DNA from 3 places in the Ureibacillus suwonensis genome. Region 2 is predicted to be linked to each of the others. Evidence: riboswitches for the same ligand, from Rfam matches in the RefSeq annotation. Region 2 holds a riboswitch; each other region holds the start of a gene.
What was found. A riboswitch is a leader RNA that binds a small molecule or an ion and turns the genes downstream of it on or off. The one in region 2 is predicted to bind thiamine pyrophosphate.
Positions count from the first base shown of each region.

Region 1: linked by a shared signal. The riboswitch ahead of ACFPOH_RS04065 (LuxE/PaaK family acyltransferase) and the one ahead of thiM (hydroxyethylthiazole kinase) in region 2 are both predicted to bind thiamine pyrophosphate.
Region 3: linked by a shared signal. The riboswitch ahead of thiT (energy-coupled thiamine transporter ThiT) and the one ahead of thiM (hydroxyethylthiazole kinase) in region 2 are both predicted to bind thiamine pyrophosphate.

Region 1 is NZ_JBHSNQ010000040.1:43,913-48,194, reverse strand. It holds gene ACFPOH_RS04070 (acyl-CoA reductase) at 1-660, opposite strand, end outside; gene ACFPOH_RS04065 (LuxE/PaaK family acyltransferase) at 657-1,745, opposite strand; TPP riboswitch at 1,799-1,910, opposite strand; partial or broken gene ACFPOH_RS04060 (MarR family winged helix-turn-helix transcriptional regulator) at 2,079-2,532, shown strand; gene paiA (spermidine/spermine N(1)-acetyltransferase) at 2,553-3,074, shown strand; gene erm (23S ribosomal RNA methyltransferase Erm) at 3,693-4,282, shown strand, end outside.
Region 2 is NZ_JBHSNQ010000009.1:129,583-133,864, forward strand. It holds gene ACFPOH_RS00940 (hypothetical protein) at 1-518, opposite strand, end outside; gene ACFPOH_RS00945 (reverse transcriptase-like protein) at 743-1,396, shown strand; TPP riboswitch at 1,494-1,595, shown strand; TPP riboswitch at 1,661-1,762, shown strand; gene thiM (hydroxyethylthiazole kinase) at 1,847-2,596, shown strand; gene thiD (bifunctional hydroxymethylpyrimidine kinase/phosphomethylpyrimidine kinase) at 2,596-3,411, shown strand; gene thiE (thiamine phosphate synthase) at 3,404-4,030, shown strand; gene ACFPOH_RS00965 (cation:proton antiporter) at 4,202-4,282, shown strand, end outside.
Region 3 is NZ_JBHSNQ010000190.1:14,054-18,335, reverse strand. It holds gene ACFPOH_RS15555 (nucleoside-diphosphate sugar epimerase) at 1-1,097, shown strand, start outside; gene ACFPOH_RS15550 (transcriptional regulator) at 1,274-1,435, opposite strand; gene ACFPOH_RS15545 (GatB/YqeY domain-containing protein) at 1,565-1,990, opposite strand; TPP riboswitch at 2,289-2,395, shown strand; gene thiT (energy-coupled thiamine transporter ThiT) at 2,476-3,078, shown strand; gene ACFPOH_RS15535 (PTS sugar transporter subunit IIC) at 3,402-4,282, shown strand, end outside.

The DNA of each region.
Region 1 (4,282 bases), on a different contig from region 2:
TATCATCTTCTCTCGCTTTTCATCGCCGCCTTTCCACCACACAACTGCAAAGCAATTGGCAAGACTCGGCTCGGCCTCTGCTAAGGCTTTTGCAAACCAGCCGGCAAAAAGAGGTTCAGAACTTGAAACTTTTCCGATATTTCCTGCTTTTACTAGCAGACCAGATACGAAACTCCAAATAGGCAGTGCTGGAACATTCCCTGCCCATACATGGGTAATGAGTTCGGGTCCAATTGCTTTTGAAAAACCACCTTTTGCGCGCGGCTGAAAATGATCTAATAATAATGGATTTCCTAAATCTTCTACTAGGAAACGCTGGAGTTCGTGCTTGCGAAATGTTTTTAAAAAAGATGTAAGACCAAGGCGAATTACCTCCTCATCATAGCCGGTGACAATCGGAAGCAACTTTTCCGCCTGCTGTCGATAAGATGAACTGCGTTCCAAAAATTGTTCCGTTACATAACCGATGATGTCCACTACTGTTGATACCGACAGTGATTTTAAGATTTCCGCACTTTCTCTTTTCACCGTGTCAATGACCCTCTGCATTTGCTCTAATGTAAGGAGAGGCAGTTCCACTTCTAAATCCTGAAACTTCAGGATTTTCTTATCAAATTTCGTTTCTCCGATATTTGGAATATATCCAGCTGTTATTCTCATTTTGCTGTTCCTTTCGCCAATTGAATAAACTCTTCTACCGCTAGCGAGCATCCCCTTACCTCGGCACCTTGAACTCTACCGAACAGATAAAATCCTTCATCAACCGCCATTCCTACATCCTCAGTAGCAACCGCCATTACGGAATTAAAGTTCGCTAAATCATAATGAACTAAAACACCACGTTCTCCTTCTGGAACCTCTTCACCTGTTAACGGATTGATGACTCTCGTACGAATCCAACTAGGTCCAGTTTTTATAGATGGAACGACCTCATTGCCATCATCATAAAATTGCGTGCTTAGCTCTGTTATGCCGTACATATTAATACAATTGCTTCTATCTACACCGAAATATCTTTCAAGCAACTGATAAAATTCATTTAAATCTAATTCCTTTGATTTATTTTTATAACCACCAGTATCAAGAATTTTGCTTCCCTTCGGCAGATTAAACGTTTTTCCTAAACGCTCCAATTCCTCAAACAAATGAACAAAACTGAAACTTGCTCCGAGCAAAGCAAATGGTTCTCCTGTTTTTTCGGCATGTTCCAACTCACTGATGATTTTTTGAATATGTACGCCGTTCTCTTTTAATAAATAGCAGCTGTCCTCTGTGCCAAACTCTTTCATGACAAGAGCTAAATAATGGGCTAAGGATGAGTGCGGCATTTTCTCTTCAGTTGGAAACAAAATTCCCATGCGGATGCGATTTGTTTCTTTCATAAACCGTTCTTTAAAGTTGATAATCATGGAAAGTTCTCTGATTTCGAGAGTGGAATGAAAGTGTTTGCCTTGTTTTCCTTGGGTTGTTCCGCTTGTCATAAAGACTCTAACCGCTGCCTCTGGATCTGAACATGTCAATGGAACCTCTTTAAAGGCACTCATCGGCACATAAGGAATGTCTCGCCAATTTTTCACAAGCCGCGGTGTCTTTCCTTTTTGGCGGCAAAATGTTTGATAGGGGAGATTATGTTTGTATTGATAATTAAAAATATGTAAAGCCAAGCTATTAAACTCTTCTTCTGAAGCTTGATTCTTTTTGATAAATTGAGAAAGTTCCTCTATGATTTCTCGTTGCTGAGTCATCGGTTTTCACCCTTTCCGCAAAATAAAATGCACTCTGCCTAAGCAAAGTGCATAATTCGACTTACTACACTCCCTGCGCTGGCATTACCCAAATCAGGTTCAAACGGTCAACGACGGATTAGTCGTACTCTCAGCCTGCTTCCGCAAGCCCCCGGTTAATATATTCAATTTCAATATAAAGTCTACTTATTCTTATGAAAGATTGCAAATTCTTTTGAATTATCACCCTAAAATTATGTAGATATTCAATTATTTTTTTGTTGCAAATGCAACAAAGTTTGATTAAAATGAATTAAAAATATTGCATTTGCAATAAAAATGAAGGAGTTCATTATGAAAGAAGTTCTTCGTGAAATTGGGATGATAGCACGAGCACTAGATTCAATCAGTAATATCGAGTTTAAAGAATATGACTTAACAAAAGGTCAGTATTTGTACCTTGTACGAATATGTGAGAACCCAGGAATTATTCAAGAAAAGTTGGCTGAAATGATCAAAGTGGATCGGACAACTGCATCACGCGCAATAAAAAAACTAGAAATGAACGGATTTGTTGAAAAGCGAGAGGATCCACAAAATAAAAAAAATTAAGAAACTCTATGCGACCGAGAAAGGCAATAATGTTTATCCGTTTTTAATAAGAGAACATGATCATTCTAACGCTGTAGCTTTACAAGGATTATCTGAAGTAGAAGTGGAAACATTATTCAATCTTTTGCAGCGGGTAAGAAAAAATGTTGAAAAAGATTGGGAATACGTTAAGAAGGGAAACAAACGAAATTATTGATATGAGGAGAGATGTTCACTATGACAATCAAAATAAAAACATGTACCCTTGAAGATTTGCACACATTACAAGAAGTGGGCATTGAAACGTTTTATTACACATTTAAAGATCAAAATTCACCTGAAAATATGAAAGTATATTTAGAAAAGGCATTTAATATAAAACAATTAGAGAAAGAGCTATCCAATATTCATTCACAATTTTTCTTTGTCTATTACCAAAATGAATTGGCGGGTTACTTAAAAGTCAATAGTGATGATGCTCAGACGGAAAAAATGGGCGATGAATTCCTTGAAATTGAAAGAATTTATATTCGAGAGAAATTTCAGAAGCATGGACTTGGAAAAGCCTTGCTAAATAAAGCGATTGAAGTTGCAAAGGAATGGAATAAAAAGAAAATTTGGCTTGGGGTTTGGGAAAAGAACGAAAATGCAATTGGCTTTTATAAGAAAATGGGATTTGTTCAAAAAGGATTTCACTCCTTTTATATGGGGGATGAAGAACAAACGGACTTGATCATTATTAAAACATTGGAAGATTGATTAGCATGTATATACTGAAATATTGGCATATAAATTTCATTTCTTATGATTCTATATTTCATGATTCAGTTAATAAACTTTCGCATTCGTCAAACAAATCATATTTATCATTAGGTTCGAACACATAGACTGTCCCCAATAGTTCCATTTGACAATTTGATTCAGGACCAATATACTGTTTTTGTATTCATCATTAAAGGAGGATTATTAAAAAAGTGACACACTCAATGAGACTACGTTTCCCAACTTTGAACTAATGAATTGAATATGTTCAAAGGCTCTGCTTGTGAACGGCAGAGTAAATGGGAGTAGTCTGTCCTTTTTTAATAATCTTCATTTTTCATTTTTGAACCACATTTTTGTAATATCACTATTTATGGTTGATATTAATTAATGGGTTAATAACGTCATTTCCGAAGGCAGATTATTTCTGCCTTTTTTCTATTATTAAGGAATTTCACTTTCTTTCGATAGATTTGTACTACACCTAAGTACAAGTCCTTTTTTGATGCCTATCTTGTCAATATGTTATTCCAAACGAATGAGGGCGGATCTTCTTCCATTTGCTCTAAATCGCAAGCAGATGCTTGTGATTTTTTTAGAAAGGAAGAAGAATTAATGACTAAAAATCGTAAACATCGAAGAAGTGAACCACCCAATTTTTTAGGACAACATTTAATGCATAATAAGAAATTAATAAATGAAATAGTAGAAATTGCAAATGTAACTCGACATGATTTAGTTTTAGAGTTTGGTGCTGGAAAAGGTGCATTGACGTCGGTGTTAAGTAAAAAAGCAAGGGGGATACTGGCTATAGAATATGAAGGAAAATTTGTAAGTTTATTAAAAGAGAAATTTGCTGAAACCGGTAATGTTAAAATCATTCATCACGATATATTACAAATTCAATTGCCGAAAGAACCTTTTATCGTTGTTTCGAATATTCCCTATTCGATTACGACGCCCATTATGAAGATGTTATTGAATCATCCGATAAGTGGATTTCAGAGAGGAGCAATAGTAATGGAAAAGGGAGCGGCAAAAAGATTCACCTCTCAATTTGTGAAGGACCCATATATCATTGCTTGGAGAATGTGGTTTGATATTCGATACGTAAAAGAAATTTCTAAGAAAAACTTTTCTCCCCAACCAAAAGTAGATTCGGCACTGATTACGATAAAAAGAAAAGTAAATCCAAAAGTTCCTTA
Region 2 (4,282 bases):
TATTTCGCTTTTTCGGTTTCCAGCTGGTTCGTCAATTTGTCATATTCCAAATTGTGTTTCAGCTGATATTCTTTATAGTCTTCAAGCAATTGATCATAGCTCATTTGCTTATTGGTCAAGCTGATTTCCAAGTCCCGAATTTCCTTTGTTTTTTCCTGGATGATTTGATCTTTTTTCAATTGATCGCGCTTTAGGCGATTGATGATTTGGTTCGCATTTTCCAATTGTTCTACCAGCGCATTATATTTATAGGAAAGCAATTGGCGGTCTTTAATGATATTTTCAATTGAAACAATGACATCCATTGCCACTTTGTCTTGCTGATCCCTTGAAAAAATGAAAGACTCTTCTTCAGCTTTAATCGGTTGAACCGTTTCTTGTTCTTCCACTTTTTCATTTTCTGCAGGCAAATCTTCTACAACCATTTCGGGAGATTCTTCCCGTTGTTCCATCTCACTCTGATTCGATAAAGGATTTTTAAACCATCCCAATCTCTTTTTTTCCATTTCATTAGCCAAAATATCATCTCCTAATATCTTGTAAAAAAAAATAAACGAAATTTCCTATTAATATAGAAAAAGGGTTACAATTATATACAAATTCCTACTTTCATTTTATATCTAAGTCGAAGAATGTCAATAACTCGTTGGTGAACATATGAAGGCGGGGAAAGGATATTTCGTATCTTTGTCGTCCAATTGAAAATACTATTGTAGAAAATAGGGAAAAGGAAGGGGTCTTTTTGAAAATCACAATCGAATGGACGTATCACCACAAGGGTGTGGAAACGGTTTTTCGTTCGGAAGAAATGCCTCCAGCCCACGCCCTTTCCGTCGCGGAAGAGCTGATGAAAACCGGAAGAACAAAAAACATTCTTTTTTTGGATGAACATGATTCGACTTGGACATTGAAAGAAATAAAAAAATATATAAAAGAGATGGAAACGGAACCTTCGAATGTGACGGTTTATTTTGATGGCGGATTTAATCTTGAAAGCCGCATATCCGGGTTGGGTTGTGTCATTTATTTTGAGCAAAACGGAAAGAAATATCGGTTGCGGAAAAATTTGACTTTGAATGGTCTTTCTTCCAATAATGAAGCGGAATACGCAGCGCTTCATTTTTCTGTCCAAGAATTGGAGTCTCTTGGCGTCCATCACCAAACGGTCCGATTTATCGGCGATTCGCAAGTGGTGATCAATCAAATGAGCGGTGAATGGCCGGTTTATGAAAAAGAGTTGATGAATTGGGCGGATCGAATTGATGAATCTTTGAACCGGCTTGGCATCAAACCCGAATTTGAACCGGTTTCCCGAAAAGAAAATGAAGAAGCGGACCGGTTGGCAAACCAAGCTTTGGATGATATCGAAATAGACGGGAAAATCGAACTGCAATGAATAAATGAATCGAAATAACCAAGTTTGTTAGTTTTATAAAATCATGTAAAATTGAAAAATCCATATGGTATAATGTAGGAAACAACAGAATTATTATGTTTTTTTGCAGGGGTGGCCGAGTGCCTGAGAAGGTGAAAACACCTAACCCTTTGAACTTGATGCAGCCAGTACTGCCGTAGGGAGCAATCCATGAATTCATAGATGGATATTGTGAATTTTTTGCTCTCCAATTACTGGAGAGCTTTTTAATTACATAGGGAATTTTGGAAATTGCAGGGGTGGCCTGGTGCCTGAGAAGGTGGAAACACCTAACCCTTTGAACCTGATGCAGTTAGCACTGCCGTAGGGAGCAATTGAAGATACTTGCAGTCTTTTCAATGCTCTTTTGCGCCGTGCAAAAGAGCATTTTTAAGTTTCAAAAGATTAATCCGGATTGAAAGGAGAAAACAAATGAGCTTATACAAAATCAGACAAAAGAATCCATTGATTCATTGCATTACCAATACCGTGGTGACAAATTTTACAGCAAACGGCTTGCTTGCCATTGGCGCTTCACCTGTCATGTCGGATGAGCCATTGGATGTTGAAGATATGACATCGATTTCCGATGCATTGTTAATCAATATTGGCACATTGAATAAAAATTCAGTGGAAGCCATGTTTTTAGCCGGAAAAAAAGCGAATGAATTGAATATTCCTGTTGTATTGGATCCGGTGGGGGCAGGTGCCACGAAATATCGTAAAGAAGTGTCTGAAAATCTGTTGAGAGAAATCAAGTTTGATTTAATCCGTTGCAATGCCGGTGAATTGGCTGCAATCGCCGGAATCGATTGGCAGGCAAAAGGTGTGGACAGCGGAGAAGGGGAGATGGATATTGTCCTTGTGGCAAAGGATACGGCCAAGAAATTTGGAACAATGGTTGCGGTTTCAGGAAAAGAAGATGTTGTAACGGATGGGGAATGGATTCTTTTTGTCCGCGGCGGCCATGAGTGGATGACGCAGGTGACGGGGACGGGCTGTTTATTGAGCGCCATTTGCGCGGGAGCATTATGTTTGGAAGGGGACAGACTCGAAAATATCCGGAACGTGTTGGCCGATTATAAAAAAGTGGCCGAATTTGCTTCGAAAGAAAAATACCTTGGTTCATTCCAAGTGGAAATCATAAACGGTCTACATCAAATTTCAAGAGGTGAATTATAATGAATATCGTTATGACGATTGCAGGCTCGGACAGCGGTGGAGGCGCCGGCATTCAGGCGGATTTGAAAACATTCCAGGAGCTGAAGGTTTTTGGCACATCCGTCATTACGGCATTGACGGCCCAAAATACGTTGGGTGTGGAAGGGATTTATCCAACAACTCCTGATTTTGTCGAACTTCAAATGAAGGCGGTTTTCGAAGATTTTGATGTAAAAGCCTTGAAAACGGGAATGTTGTTTTCTGCGGATATTATTCAAAGAATCGCGAAAAGCTTGAGGGATCAAGAAGTTCAAATCGTTGTCGATCCGGTTATGATTGCGAAGGGCGGACAAGCGTTGCTGCAAGAAGATGCCGTGCGGGCCATGAAAAAGGAATTGCTGCCGATTGCGAACATTGTCACCCCAAACATCCCGGAAGCGGAAACCATCACCGGCATGAACATTCATACTGCGGAAGAGATCCGGGAAGCGGCGGAGAAGATTTTGCAGCTTGGAGTTGATTGCGTCGTCATGAAAGGGGGGCATTTGGACGGGCCATCCGCGGTTGATACGGTGTTTTTCAAAGACGGGTCTTCATTCAAAATGAGATCAAAAAGAATCAATACGAAACATACCCATGGGACAGGATGCACTTTTTCGGCAGCCATTACCGCCCATTTGGGAAGAGGGCTGTCTTTGAAGGAAGCCATTATTGAAGCGAAAAAATTTGTCCAAGGGGCTATCGAAAATCCGCTCAATATCGGCCATGGCCATGGACCGACGAATCACTTTGCCCATCGGTTGGGATATGAAGCGGAGGTGGAAATCATTGAATAGAAAAGAGTTGGCGGTTTATTTCATTATGGGAACGGAAAATTGCAAGAGCGAACATCCCCTTGAAGTATTGAAAGATGCATTGCAAGCGGGAATTACTTTTTTTCAACTGAGAGAAAAAGGGAAACAACCGTTAACCGGTGGGGAGCTTGAACAATTTGCCAGGGAATGCCAATCCTTATGCAAACAGTATCAGGTGCCATTTATCATTAACGATGATGTGGAACTTGCGTTAAAAATTGATGCCGATGGTGTTCATGTGGGACAAGACGATACACCGATCCAAGAAATTCGGGAAAAGTTTCAAAATAAAGTTATCGGTGTTTCCGTCCACAATGAAGAAGAATTGGTGAAAGCCGTCCAAAGCGGCGCCGATTATGTGGGCATCGGTCCAATCTATGAAACGAAATCAAAGCCGGATGCAAAAAAGCCTGCGGGAGTGACATTTTTAAGGAAGGCTCGTGAAATGTATCCGAATTTCCCCATTGTGGCAATTGGCGGCATCACACCAGCGAACGCACAAAAAGTGAAAGAAGCCGGAGCGGATGGGGTGGCGGTGATTTCCGCCATTTGCGAAAGCGATGATCGGCATAAAACTGTGCAATTATTGAAAGGGAAATAAAGGAATTTTAAATAAACTGAAAAAAAGGAATTTACACAATAATAAAATTCGATTATAATTGAATTCGTAATTAAATAGGGAGCGGAAACATGGTGGAGTCTGTCAAAAGGGCTCCACCATGTCTTTTTTTGGCTTCCTTTCATAGAAAATTGACAACAGGGGGTTACAAAGGTGGATGTTTTTGACTTTATTTTACAGATTGTTCTCGTGCTACTTGTTGCCAAAATAGCGGGTCAAATCAGCCTTCGCTTT
Region 3 (4,282 bases), on a different contig from region 2:
CCATCGGCACATATACCTTTAAAACCCATCCGAGCAGAAGAAAGCGATTCGATCCGAAAAAGACGCTTGCAAGATTGAACATTCCTGAAGATTTTGATGTCAAATCGATTCCTGTCCATTATGGTCCGATCATTGATGAACAGAGCGCGGAAGAAATCCGTAGGGAAAATCCGCATTTATCAAAGGAATTCATTATCGATTATTGTTATTGGCGATATCGTTTAATAAAGCTCCATCCGACTGATTTCGAGCCTTATTTAAAATATGTGGATTTTGCATATGTATGCTATGCTTGCGATCAAATTTCGGAAAAATATTTGATTGATCATTTGGATATGGTGGATGTTTCTGCATTGCAATATAATTACCCGGTGCTTGCAAGGCTTTCTTCATCCTTTAAAAAATATATGGTCGAAGAATTGATTCGAAACGGTATGGAAATCAATCCGCATTTTGCTGATGAAATTGATACGTTTATTGAGGATGATACGTATTTCAGCGAATATGCAACCATTGATTTGTTGGATGATGATTTATTTGAAGAAGATGAGGAAAAAGTGGAATTTCAATTCTTTGAATTCGACCGCGGCCCATATAAGTGGCTTGGAAGTGAACATTTGGTGAAAGGCATCCCTTCCCTCGCTTCCCAATTATATGATGATATGGGCTATAAAAAACCGACAAACGAAGAAATGGATGAACAATTTGACAAATACAGCAAGCAGCAAATCTCATTGATCAGTGCCATTTTGGAGCCCCATTGGCTAAACCGCTACAAAGATCGCATCGATTGGAAAGCGGCCTGTTTATATAATAAACACCTGACGGATGAGTTCTTGACAGAGCATATCGAATTCGTCGATTTTGAGTGTCTTGGCAATAATTTGAGTTGCGTTTTATCCGAAGAATTCATTGAAAAGCATATGAATCAGTTCAACCACGACAAACCTGTACCGTTAATTATCCGCTTTTTGACGGTGCAAATGTATTTGAATCATAAAGACAAAATCAAAGTGAATTCCGAATTGCTGTTCCAATATTATAACAGCATCGGCGCACCCGAATACAAACAAATTCTTGATTTGCTGGATGAATAGCAGTTTTTGGACGCCATTTTCAATGAAAATGGTGTTTTTTTTTACCAATAAAACAACCTTGCTTGCGGCAACTCGACAAGCAAGGTTGTTAACTGGCTCGTATGTTTAATGTAGACAAGTGTATGACCTCTCTTTTCTGCGATCTGTAATGGTTACAGAATATATTCGCGATTTTCTTATGCATTTGCTTGTTCTTTCGTTTTTCGTGCATGTTCGTTGAATTGATCCAATTGTTCTTGGGATAGATGCTCAACGAAAATTGAAAAATTGATTGGTTCCAGACCGAATTGTTCGCATTTGGAAACGTAATATTCATAGCCTTCTTGATAAGTAGTCATAAAAAACACTCCTTTTTGATTTGTACTATAACAGTTGTTGTTTGATGATTCTAATATAGTACAGTTTTATTTTGCTGTCAACAAAAAGTTGAAAGACTTGTCTAAATTTTTAAACAAGTCTTTTTGATCTTAAATGAGGCTTTTTACCACTTTCGCGATCGTTGCTCCATCGGCTTTTCCTGCAAGGAGCGGTTTTGCGATTTTCATCGCCTCCCCCATATTCATTCCTTTTGAAATGCCTGCTTCTGTTAAAACATTGGCAATTTCCTCTTCAGATAATTGTTTTGGCAAGAAACTTTGCAAAATTTCCAGTTTGCGGTTTTCCTTTTCGATTAAATCTTCCCGGCCTGCTTGCTTTGCTCCTTCAAGGGCTTGATGGGTCTGTTTCACTTCACGATTGACAACCGCAATTTCTTCTTCATGGGAAAGTTCGGAACCTTTTTCTTTTTCCGCTTGATCCAAGGCGGATTTTAATAATGTAAGAACTCCTTTTGCAACGGCATCCTTTTCTTTCATCGCCTGTTTCAGTTGTTCGAAAACGGCTTGTTTCATCATATGATCATTATTCTCCTTTCATGGGATTTTATGAATATTATTATAATAAATTTTCTTTTCGCCATGAATGAAAAAGTGCTTTTTAATCCAGGATTCAAAACTGCAACAAACAAGGATGGATAATAGAATGCGGCAGGAAAATCGTCGAACGCCGCCTGTATTTCCTCTGGTTTAAACAGATCTGTTTTTATTTGATTACCAAAAGCGAATTTTCCATTTTTAAATATAAAACTTCCTATCCCCTGTACAAATACGATCTTTCAAGCTATACTTAGAGCGACAAAATTAAAATCATGATTGAAACCACAGGGGGAGCTTTGTGCTGAGAGTGAACAACTTTTCGTTGTTCTGACCCTTCGAACCTGTAAGATAATGCTTGCGCAGGGATTGTGGGATTTTGGATATATGTTGAATGGCGGACGAGGAGTTCTCCATACATATTCTCCCCCTTGAGGTTTCCATTTTATGGAGGGGAGAATTTTTTTATGAAAAAAATTAAATTGCAGGCTCTCATTGAAGCGGCGTTTTTTGCGGCATTCGCTTTAATTTTGGATTTGCTGCCATCGATCCAATTGGGGCCCTGGATGTCGGTTTCCTGTGCCATGTTGCCTATCTTCATTTTAGCTTTCCGTTGGGGATTCACTGTCAGCGTGATTTCCGGGTTTATTTGGGGGTTGTTGCAAGTGGTCACGGGGGATGCCTATATATTAAATATAGTGCAATTCTTAATCGAATATTTTGTCGCTTTTGCTTTCGTCGGTTTTGCCGGATTATTGTATAAACAGATACAAACCGCCTTTTTTGCAGAGAAGAAGAAAGCAAAAGGATTGATTTTGGCTGTATTGGCCGTCTTCCTGGGAAGTATCGCCCGGTATTTTTGGCATTTTCTTGCGGGTGTCGTTTTCTGGGCGGAATATGCGCCGGAAGGAATGTCCCCGGTGATCTATTCGTTGGTCGTAAATGGTGCAACGATGATTGGCGCGGCCATTTTCTGCTCGATTTTGATCGTACTTCTCCTTTCAGCCGCACCCCGGTTGATTCAGCGAAAAGGATTTGACATTGAAACGAATAAAACAACCACATCCTAATAGGATGTTTCATTTTGCGATCGGGCTGTCTGAAAAACGGGTTAACCGCTTTTTCGGACAGTTTTTATTTTTTTATAAAAACTTCTTTCACTAAAATATTTTGATAAAAAATAATAAATAGATGCCGCTTTTTTCTTTCCCAAACCTAATTTTGCTCGATTAAACCCATAAAAAAAGGATGTTTAACCTTCAAAAATTTATCTTTAATATGAATTATCAAAATATTTATAGTTGATAAAATATTATTTTTATATATAATTTACTATATTAATATACAATATTTCCACTATTAAAACAGTTCTAACAGAAAGGGTTTTGCAACGATGAAAGATTTCTTCAGTAAATTATTAACGGGAATGAGTTTAGGGATTGTGGTTTGTTTGATCCCTAATGCTCTTGTCGGAGAAATATTAAAATTGATTATTCCACATGCAGGGCCCCTTGAAACGTTCTTGACCGCCGTTTTGAACGCCTCTGTACTTGTGATGAGCTTACTGCCGGTGATTATGGGGGTTCTGATCGGAATCCAATTCAAACTGAATCCGGTTCAAATGTGTTCCATCGGACTTGCAGCTTTTATCGGCAGCGGTGTAACGACAATGGATGAAAATGGGGTCATTACGATGGCGGGGATTGGAACGGTCATCAATATCGGGATTACGGCAGCCATTGCCACATTATTCGTAAAATTCTTAGATGTGAAATTGAAGGATTGGACATTGTTATTGATGCCGGCCCTTACCATTTTCATTCCCGGTTTAATCGGTTTGGCCATTTTGCCTTACGTTCGTGATGCAAGTTTGGCCATTGGGGAAGGCATTATCTACTTAACAAATTTACAACCTGTGTTCATGGGTATGTTAATCGCAATGGTGTTCTCCATTCTGATTCTCTCACCGATTTCAACGATCGGTGTTGCTACCGCCATTATGATTTCAGGGGTCGCAGCGGGAGCGGCAAACCTCGGTGTGGCGGCTTCAGGTGTCGGCATGTGCATTGCCGCCTATAAAGCGAATAATTTAGGGACTGCCATCGCCCATCTTGCATCAGCCAAAATTCAAATGCGCAATTTCTTTATGAAGCCGCGCATTGCCTATCCAATGATCATTACAGCCGCGATTCTCGGTGCTTTATCAGGGGTTCTTCAAATTGTGGGAACACCGTACAGCGCGGGATTTGGTCTCGCTGGATTCGTGGGACCATT